2 linked regions of the Blastopirellula marina genome follow. The protein of the gene in region 2 interacts with the protein of the main gene of each other region in a pairwise test. Links are inferred from orthologs where the notes say so. Each region holds a gene or a part of one and is shown on either strand. Other genes may lie near its edges.

Region 1 (4,354 bases), on a different replicon or contig from region 2:
GATCCGAACCTTTTGGGATCGGCGTATTGCTCCCCCGCCAGGGCCTCGCGGGAATCCGTGGTAACTTCCCCAAAGATTTTCCTTTTCGCAATAATCGTCTGCGAATAGGCTTCGGGAATTTAGTGGCGATGAAACCCACATTACAGCAAAGGTGGGGGTCAAGAAATTACCTGCGTCGATAGCAGCCTGAATTATCGTTACCCCTTTAATTTACAACCATTTACGAAGACTCGGATTCCTGCGAATATCGCCTCGCGAATCTTCGAGCGTTTTGCTACAACGAAAGAGCCTCCTCCTCATCCTGGAACAGCCTGCGTCCACCGAAGACGCCCTGCATGCCGATTTTTTAAAGAACCGCTTCGCTAGGTAGCCGGTCTGAACAGTTGGTTAAGGGACATTCCTTTAGACAACTCTGGCCAGGAAACTCCTCTTGGAGAACATTCTCCTATGGCACACAGAAACACGACAACAAACCGAAATACAAACAACAATTCGAATTCGAATAACAAGTTAACGTCCCGGGTCTCGAAGGACGCCAACGCTTTTGGTGCCGGTATTTTGCCGGAAACCAACGAGGCGGCTTCGGATCAAGCCAATTATCCCATGCCCAACGCGCCCCAACCCTCAGATTCTTCCTCGAACCACGCCTCGGACGGTCATCGCTCGTCGCGCGGATCGAACCGACGCAACAACAACCATAACAATTACGACGATGGTCCCGAGCCAATGTCGCTGGCCGAGCAGATCGCTCGCGGCAAGCATCGTGGCGATCAAGGGGAAGACGACGAGCAGTTCGAGCAGCTTAAGCACAGTGAAGTGCACATCGCCGAACTGCAGAAGATGTCGATGCAGGAACTGATTGAAGAGGCCCGCAAGGAGAACCTCGAAGACGTTTCCGGCTCGCGCCGCCAGGACCTGATCTTCCGCATCCTGAAGGAACGCGTGAAGATGTCGGGCTTGATGTACGGCGAAGGTACGCTGGAAATCCTGCCCGATGGCTTTGGCTTCTTGCGTAGCCCCGACTACCACTATCTGTCGTGCCCGGACGATATCTACGTCTCTCCCAGCCAGATCCGCCGATTTGGTTTGAAGACCGGTAACATCGTCACCGGGCAGATTCGTCCACCGAAGGAAAACGAACGCTACTTCGCGCTGTTGCGTGTGGAAGCAGTTAACTATCAGGACCCGAACGTCGCGGCCCAGAAGGTCTTTTTCGACGACCTGACGCCACTGCATCCGGACGATCGGATCCGCATGGAAACGACCCCAGACGAATACAGCGGACGCATTATAGACCTGATCGTGCCGATCGGTTTCGGTCAGCGTGGCCTGATCGTCAGCCCACCGCGGGCCGGTAAGACGATCATGATGCAGAACATGGCCAAGGCCGTTCTCACGAACTACCCCGACGCCTACTGCATTATGCTGCTGATCGACGAACGTCCCGAGGAAGTAACCGACATGGAGCGGCAGGTCAAAGGACCCAACTGCGAAGTGATCAGTTCGACCTTCGACGAACCGCCGTCGCGTCACGTGCAAGTGGCCGAAATGGTCATCGAAAAAGCCAAGCGTATGGTCGAGTTCGGGACCGACGTGGTCATCTTCCTCGACTCGATCACGCGATTGGCTCGGGCCTGGAATAGCGAATGTCCCCCTTCGGGCAAGCTGCTTTCCGGTGGTCTGGATGCCAACGCCTTGCAACGCCCCAAACGCTTCCTCGGCTCGGCCCGTAAGGTCGAAGAGGGGGGCTCGCTGACGATTATCGCCACAGCCCTGGTCGACACCGGCAGCCGCATGGACGACGTGATCTTCGAAGAGTTCAAGGGAACCGGTAACCAGGAAATCGTGCTCGATCGCCGTATGGTCGACCGTCGCATTTACCCGGCCATCGACATCAACGCCAGCGGTACCCGCCGCGAAGAGATGCTGATGGATCCCGAAGAATACCGCCGCGTGTGCATCCTGCGTCGCGTACTCAACGAAATGAACCCGCCCGACGCGATGGAGTTCCTGCTTGGTCATATGAGCAAGAACAAGACCAACGCCGAGTTTCTGATGAGCATGAATGTGCAGTAAGGCACACTTCACGCTGACCGCGTTCCAACGAATCCTGTCCCCTCTCCCTTCCCAAGGGAGAGGGCTAGGGTGAGGGTTGGGAAGCGGGTACCATTTTGGCCCCTCACCCTAACCCTCTCCCCCAAGGGGCGAGGGGACCCGAGTTTGGTCTCTCTCACCTCCGTGCAATTCCCGAATTGAGATTACCGTGCCTAACATCTTCTCCGGAACCGATTACCGTCCGACGGGCGATCGCGTGGCGATTGTCGTTTCGACTTACAACACCTCGATTACCGACAAGCTGCTGACCGGTTCGCTGCAAACGTTGGAAAGCCGCGGGTTCGCCCAGGCTGACATCGACGTGGCCAAGGTGCCGGGTGCCTGGGAAATTCCGCTTGCTGCCTCCGTGATGGCCAAAAGTGGGAAGTATGCCGCTGTCATTTGCCTGGGATGTGTGATCCGCGGCGAAACGACGCACGACGTCCACATCAACACCCAGGTCAGCCAGACACTGGGCAACCTGGCGATGCAGTGCCAAATCCCGGTTGCGTTTGGCGTGCTGACTTGCAATACCGTCGAACAGGCCATCAGCCGATCTGGGGGAGCCGTGGGCAATAAGGGAGTCGAAGCCGCGGAAGCTGCCCTGGAAATGATGGGACTTCTGCGAAATCTGCCGCAGTCGAAACCATGAACTGGCCACGCTCGCTATAATTCAACCAATCTGGCCGGCGAACCCCAACAAGTCGCATCGTGTGCCGGCAAGACGTATTCGAGACGAAGGCATTCTCTAGATTCCCATGGCAAGACGTAGTCGAGCTCGTGAAGTTGTTCTCCAAATCCTCTATCAAGAGGATCTCAATCCCGATGCGGATCCGCGTCTGGCCGATGAGTTCCTGCGTGCGCGTTTGAAGCATGACGAGAACCTGATTCAGTTCGGCCGTTACCTGCTGATCGGTACTCGCGAACACCGCAAGAAGATCGACATGCAGTTGGAACGCTTCGCCGACAACTGGAGCCTCCGCCGCATGGCCGCGACCGATCGTAACTTGTTGCGGCTGGGTGCGTTCGAGATCATCTATTCCGACACGCCGGCCCGCGTGGCCATCAACGAAGCGGTTGAACTGGCCAAACGCTTCGGTGGCAAACACAGTCCCCAGTTCGTCAACGGTCTGCTGGACCGGATTCTGAAAAGCATCCAAGCCGAAGGTGCCGATCCTGCCTAGCTGGCGGTGGCAGACAATCAGCCGAGATTCGGCTACATTGGCGTTGGACCAATGGTTACTTACGCCCCACCCAGGGGAAGAGGATTGATTCGTAGCGATGGGCATATTCGGATTCGGTAAGAAGAAAGAAGACGCGGAAACGAGCTCAGCGGAAGCCACTTCGGAAAAGGAAGCGGGCTTCTTTGGCCGGTTGGGGCAAGGTCTTGAGAAGACGCGCCGCCTGCTTAACACCGACATCCGCGACCTCTTCAAGGCGGAAGGCCGCCTGGTCGACGAAGAGTTGCTCGACGAGATCTTCGCGATTCTCATTCGCACCGATATGGGGGCCGGACCAGCCAACCAAATCAAAGACCGCATTGCCCGCGACTTCCGCGGCCGTGTTGTCCATACCGAAGACATCCTGAAGAACATTCAGGACGAACTGGCAGGCCTGATGCAGCAGGACAAAGAGCCCATCAAAATGGCGGCTCAAGGTCCGACGGTCATCCTGGTCGTGGGTGTGAATGGGGCTGGCAAAACGACTTCGATTGCCAAGCTGACGCGGTGGTTTATCGATCAAGGGAACTCCGTGGTGTTGGGGGCTGGCGATACGTTTCGGGCGGCGGCTTCCGAACAGCTTTCGATCTGGGCCGAACGGCTCGGCGCAACGATCATCCGCGGCGAAGCTGGCAGCGATCCGGCCAGCGTCGCGTTTCGCGCGGTCGACGAAGGGCTGAAGCTGAATGCCGACGTCGTCATCATCGATACGGCAGGTCGTCTGCAAACGCAGAAGAACCTGATGACCCAACTCGACAAAATGCGACGCGTGATCGGCAAGAAGATCGAAGATGCTCCGCACGAAGTACTGCTCGTGCTGGATGCCACCGCCGGTCAAAACGGCATCAGCCAGGCCAAAGGCTTCTCGGACGCGGCGCAGTGTACCGGCATCGTGCTGACCAAGCTCGACGGAACCGCCAAGGGGGGCGTCGTGGTGCCGATCCGCAAGGAATTCCAACTGCCGGTGAAGTTCATCGGCGTGGGGGAAAAGCCGGAAGACCTGACCCGCTTCGATCCCGAAGCATTCTGCAACGCTCTGT
Region 2 (5,121 bases):
CCCAAACCAGGGCAGTGCTGCCTTCCATGCTATCGAAAGCAGGTGCGAGCGAAGTGCCTTCGCATGCCTTGGCTGCCAGCGTGCGGCGGACAACCAACAGGCTCAGGCCCTTTTCACGGAGTTGCTTGCGGACGAGATACGTCTTTTCCGCATTCATCCCCACAACGTCGACCACCAGAAGGTCGTTCACCCCTTCCAATCGCTTGGACAGGTCGGTGATCACCAGTTTCTTTAGATACTTACTCATGGCTCAGGGCTTTGTACGTATGAGTTATTGCGTAACGCTTGAACTTGTTAGGAACAATTTAGAGGGCAACCGGAACACCAGGGCTCATCGTTGCACTCAAATTGACGCTACGAACATAAGTGCCCTTCGCCGCTTGCGGCTTGAGGCCATTGATATGATCGACGAACGCCTGGATGTTGTCTTGCAGTTTGCCGGCCTCGAAACCAAGCCGACCAACGACTGCATGAACAATACCGGTAGGGTCATTGCGGAATTCGACCTTACCGGCCTTGTATTCCTTAACCACCTTGGCGACATCCGGGGTAACCGTGCCAGCACGAGGCGAAGGCATCAAACCACGCGGACCGAGGACACGACCTAATGGACCAACCAGGCCCATCATGTCTGGGGTGGCGATACAGACATCGAAGTCCAGCCAGCCGTCTTTGATCTTCTTTGCCAGGTCTTCCGCACCAACTTCGTCGGCACCGGCTTCCGTAGCTGTTGTCGCATTGTCCCCCTTGGCGAACACAACGACGCGTTGAACCTTACCGATACCGTGTGGCAGAACCAAAGCACCACGGACCAATTGGTCGGCTTGCTTTGGATCGATACCCAATCGCATCGCAATTTCAACGGTTTGATCGAACTTCGTCGTATCGAACGACTTCAGCAGAACGATCGCATCTTTCAGGTTCAGCGGCTCCGCTGGCACCTTTTCTACCAGGGCTCGATATCGTTTGGATTGTTTAGCCATCGTCAATCGCCAGTATGTAGTGAGATAATGTTCGCGTTAGGGGGCAGGACTATTCCGTGACTTCCAGGCCCATACTCCGAGCCGTTCCTTCGATCATTCGGCGAGCATGGTCCAGGTCGCGGGCATTGAGGTCCGCCATCTTTTGATTGCAAATGTCGTCGATCTGGTCCTTGCTGACCTTACCGACCTTCTTGGTGTTCGGAGTACCGCTACCCTTGGCCAGGCCAGCAGCCTTCTTCAGCAAAGCAGCCGCTGGTGGGCTCTTGCAGATGAATTCAAAAGTACGGTCGTTGTAAACCGTGACGACAACCGGAATTGGCATACCATTGAATTCGCGGGTTTTGTCGTTGAACTGTTGAACGAACTGGCCGAGGTTCACACCGTAACGACCCAACGAGGTACCAACCGGAGGAGCCGGCGTGGCTTGACCACCAGGGACCTGAAACTTCGCTTGACCTACTTGTTCCCGTGCCATTTTGCTGTTTCCCGTGCCGCGGTCCGCCTTGATCAGGTTTCCGCAACCGTATGCTATTTAAACCGAGTGCTTATTAAACTAAGGCCCCGAAGGAAGTTCTCTCTGTCCGCCGGCAAAGGGGGAATAAGAAGAATCGACCACCGGTCCAACGCCTGAAGTGGATTAAACTGGCTCCATCTGCCAGTGTTCCATCTCCACCGGGGTTGTGCGGCCGAAAATATTGATCATGACCGTCACGCGGCCATTGGTATTGTCGATCACTTCAACATCCCCCTCGAAATTCTCGAAGGTACCTTCGGTGATTCGAACATGGTCGCCAATCTTGAAGCGAATGTTCGTCTTGACTTCTTCTTGCTCACCCTCTTCAGGCTTGCGCGTCTTCTTGACGATGCGATCCACTTCGTGCGGCAACATGGGAACCGGCTTGCCAGCCGCCCCCGTAAAGTCACCAATACCGCCGGTCTCACGAACCAGGAACCATGTTTCGTCGTTGATTGCCATGTGCACGACGATGTAGCCTGGGTAGAGCTTCTGCTTGGTAACTTTTTTCTTACCGTTCTTGTATTCCACCAGGTCCTCGGTGGGGACAAGAATCTCGCCGAAGTAATCCTCAAGACCGGCCATTTTGACCCGGCGAATCAGGTTACTGGAAATCGACTTTTCGCGATTACTCTGAACCTTGAGGATGTACCACTCCTTGTTGGCTGCATCCGTGGCAGCCTCTTCTTCATCTTCAATGATCTCTTCGATCGGCCCGCGGTTCTTACCGGTTTTCGGCCGAACAGGAGCCGGCTCAGCCTCAGCTTCCGCGGATACTTCTTCAGCCGCGTCTTCTGCTGCAGTTTCGGATTCCGCTGGCACGCTCACCTCATCGCTCGACGACGACTCTTCCGAAGTAGCATCCGAGGATGCCGCTTCTTCTGTTGGAGTCTCTGCATCCGCAGGAATACCCGTTTCGGGATCTTTCTGAGGATCGAACGAATTGTCAGGAGAACTTGCCACGAAAATAACCTTAACCGGCCATTGCAACCGGGCCATCAAAGCGAAGTGTATTCCGGAATCCGAGGACGCTTGCCGCCGCCTACTAAGTGGCAGGAGTCTGCGTATCAGGCGGGATCAGTCCAATCGTCTTGAACAAGGTGATCCACAACAAGTCAAACGCAAACAACAACAAGGCCAGGATGAAGATCAACGCGATCACCACGATGACACTTCGCCACAACTCAGCCTTGGAGGGCCAAGTCACTTTGTTCATCTCTGCCTCGACCGCGATCAAAAAGTCCGCGAACGTAGGCCAATTAATCAGTCGATAAGCGACCCAAAAACCAACGACTACCAAAGCGATCGGAAGCAGCAAGTGCAGCCGATATTGGGCCATCGATGCATATGCTTCCAATTGCTGATAAAGCTGGTAAGCAGCGATCGAAATCAATACCCAAATCGAAATCAGCGTTGCCTGCCGAGCAATCTTGCCCTGCGTCCGCTTGTATCGATTCGCCTGAACCATCTCGTTGAGAAGGGAAGGGGAACCGACGGTCTTCTCCTTGGCCATGGTCACTCTCAGTCTTTGGCGTTCCTGCCGCGGCGACGACGCTGGGTAATTCCAGGATGTCTCTACCGGTGCGACGCGCTCATCAATTTCGGTAACACCAACGATAAAGCAGGGGCGGTGGGAATCGAACTCACAACCTCTGGTTTTGGAGACCAGCGCACTGCCAATTGTGCTACGCCCCTGTAACATCGCCGAACCAAGTCAAATTTGGTTCGGCGACGTGATCATTCAACTTCTTACGAGGTGATCTTGGTAACAACGCCGGAACCGACGGTCTTACCACCTTCGCGGATAGCGAAGCGAACACCTTCAAACATAGCGATTGGCTTGTGCAGCTCGACCGCAATCTTCACGTTGTCGCCTGGCATGCACATTTCAGCGCCTTCCAGGTTGGCGGTGCCGGTGACGTCGGTGGTTCGGAAGTAGAACTGCGGACGGTAACCGCTGAAGAATGGCGTGTGACGACCACCTTCTTCCTTGCTCAAGCAGTAGATTTCTGCCTCGAACTTGGTGTGCGGGTTAACCGAACCTGGCTTAGCCAGAACCTGGCCACGCGAGATGTCTTCACGCTTGACACCGCGGAGAAGGCAACCGACGTTGTCGCCAGCGTGACCTTCCTGCAGGATCTTGTTGAACATTTCGACGCCGGTGACGGTGGTCTTGGTCGGCTTTTCGGTCAGACCGAGAATTTCGACTTCTTCACCAACCTTAACAACACCGCGTTCGATACGACCGGTAGCAACCGTACCACGACCTTCGATCGAGAACACGTCTTCGATAGCCATCAGGAACGGCTTGTCGGTTTCGCGTTCTGGCTCTGGGATGTAGCTATCCAGAGCTTCAACCAGTTCGGTGATGCACTTGGAAGCTTCTGGATCGGCTGGGTTGTTGTAAGCAGCCAGCGAGTTACCGCGGACAACCGGGCAATCGTCGCCAGGGAAGTCATTCTTGTTCAGCAGTTCACGAACTTCCAGTTCAACCAGGTCCAACAACTCTTCGTCGTCGACCAGGTCACACTTGTTCAAGTAAACCACGATGCAAGGCACACCCACCTGACGAGCGAGCAGAACGTGTTCCTTGGTCTGCGGCATAGGACCGTCAGCTGCCGAAACCACCAGAATCGCACCGTCCATCTGGGCGGCACCGGTGATCATGTTCTTCACAAAGTCGGCGTGGCCGGGGCAGTCAATGTGGGCATAGTGACGAATCGGCGATTCGTACTCGACGTGAGCCACAGCGATGGTAACCGTCTTCGTTTCGTCACGAACGGTACCACCCTTGGCGATTTCCGAGTAGGCCTTCATCTTGGCCAAACCCTTAGCAGCCTGAACTGCCAGGATAGCGCCGGTTGTGGTCGTTTTACCGTGGTCGATGTGACCGATGGTGCCAACATTGACGTGAGGTTTAGATCGTTCAAATACGTCCTTGGCCATTTTCTTTGTCTTTCTTACCCCAGCTAAACCGTGAAATTTGGGATTTGTCTAAATACGAAAATCAAGGTGCCGTGAAGAGCTGCTGAAGGGACTTGAACCCTTGACCTCTTCCTTACCAAGGAAGTGCTCTACCACTGAGCTACAGCAGCCGAAAAATGGGAAGCTTGTTTGGGGCTTTGCTTCCGCCACCTTTACCCGGCTACTCGCTTCCGAGCCGCCCAAACGGACAACCCGATTTTCGATAACAGGAGCCTTATCGACCTGCCCGGCCGAATCGGCAAGCTCGCAACATGCCCGGTAAAGAGGCGTGCCGCGAAGCGGGTGAAGGGAATCGAACCCTCGTCTTCAGCTTGGAAGGCTGTTGCTCTACCATTGAGCTACACCCGCAACCTACCCAGGCCTTGATGTCTTTTCTTCCAATAAAGCCCAGGAACTTTTCAGTGGGGGGTACAGGATTCGAACCTGTGAAGGCAATGCCAACAGATTTACAGTCTGTCCCCTTTGACCGCTCGGGAAACCCCCCAACATATCCGCTTTCCCGGGCGTCCGATACTGGTGTGTTCGGGAACCCGTCGAAAACGGCAATGATCCGTCCAAAATTAGCCACAAAAGTAGGCTCTACAAGCTAGCGGAGGGAATTGAACCCACAACCTGCTGATTACAAATCAGCTGCTCTGC

Evidence for each region.
Region 1: the proteins of nusG (region 2) and rho interact in binary tests that used the Escherichia coli proteins (3 or more experiments, as listed by UniProt). The link is inferred for Blastopirellula marina from one-to-one orthologs.

What each region holds. Positions count from the first base shown.
Region 1 is NZ_PUIA01000003.1:116,036-120,389, forward strand. What follows is about bases 1-2,946. They hold rho (transcription termination factor Rho), read left to right. Parts: upstream 1-816; coding sequence 817-2,076; downstream 2,077-2,946. Other genes in these bases: coaE (dephospho-CoA kinase), read left to right, coding at 1-64; ribH (6,7-dimethyl-8-ribityllumazine synthase), read left to right, coding at 2,264-2,746; nusB (transcription antitermination factor NusB), read left to right, coding at 2,853-2,946. Outside these bases: more of nusB, read left to right, coding at 2,947-3,278; signal recognition particle-docking protein FtsY, read left to right, coding at 3,376-4,354. UniProt on the Escherichia coli protein: Facilitates transcription termination by a mechanism that involves Rho binding to the nascent RNA, activation of Rho's RNA-dependent ATPase activity, and release of the mRNA from the DNA template.
Region 2 is NZ_PUIA01000026.1:40,677-45,797, forward strand. What follows is about bases 541-3,423. They hold nusG (transcription termination/antitermination protein NusG), read right to left. Parts: upstream 2,461-3,423; coding sequence 1,621-2,460; downstream 541-1,620. Other genes in these bases: rplA (50S ribosomal protein L1), read right to left, coding at 541-983; rplK (50S ribosomal protein L11), read right to left, coding at 1,033-1,458; secE (preprotein translocase subunit SecE), read right to left, coding at 2,543-3,010; tuf (elongation factor Tu), read right to left, coding at 3,247-3,423. Also shown: rplJ (50S ribosomal protein L10), read right to left, coding at 1-247; more of rplA, read right to left, coding at 306-540; more of tuf, read right to left, coding at 3,424-4,443. UniProt on the Escherichia coli protein: Part of the processive rRNA transcription and antitermination complex (rrnTAC). The complex forms an RNA-chaperone ring around the RNA exit tunnel of RNA polymerase (RNAP).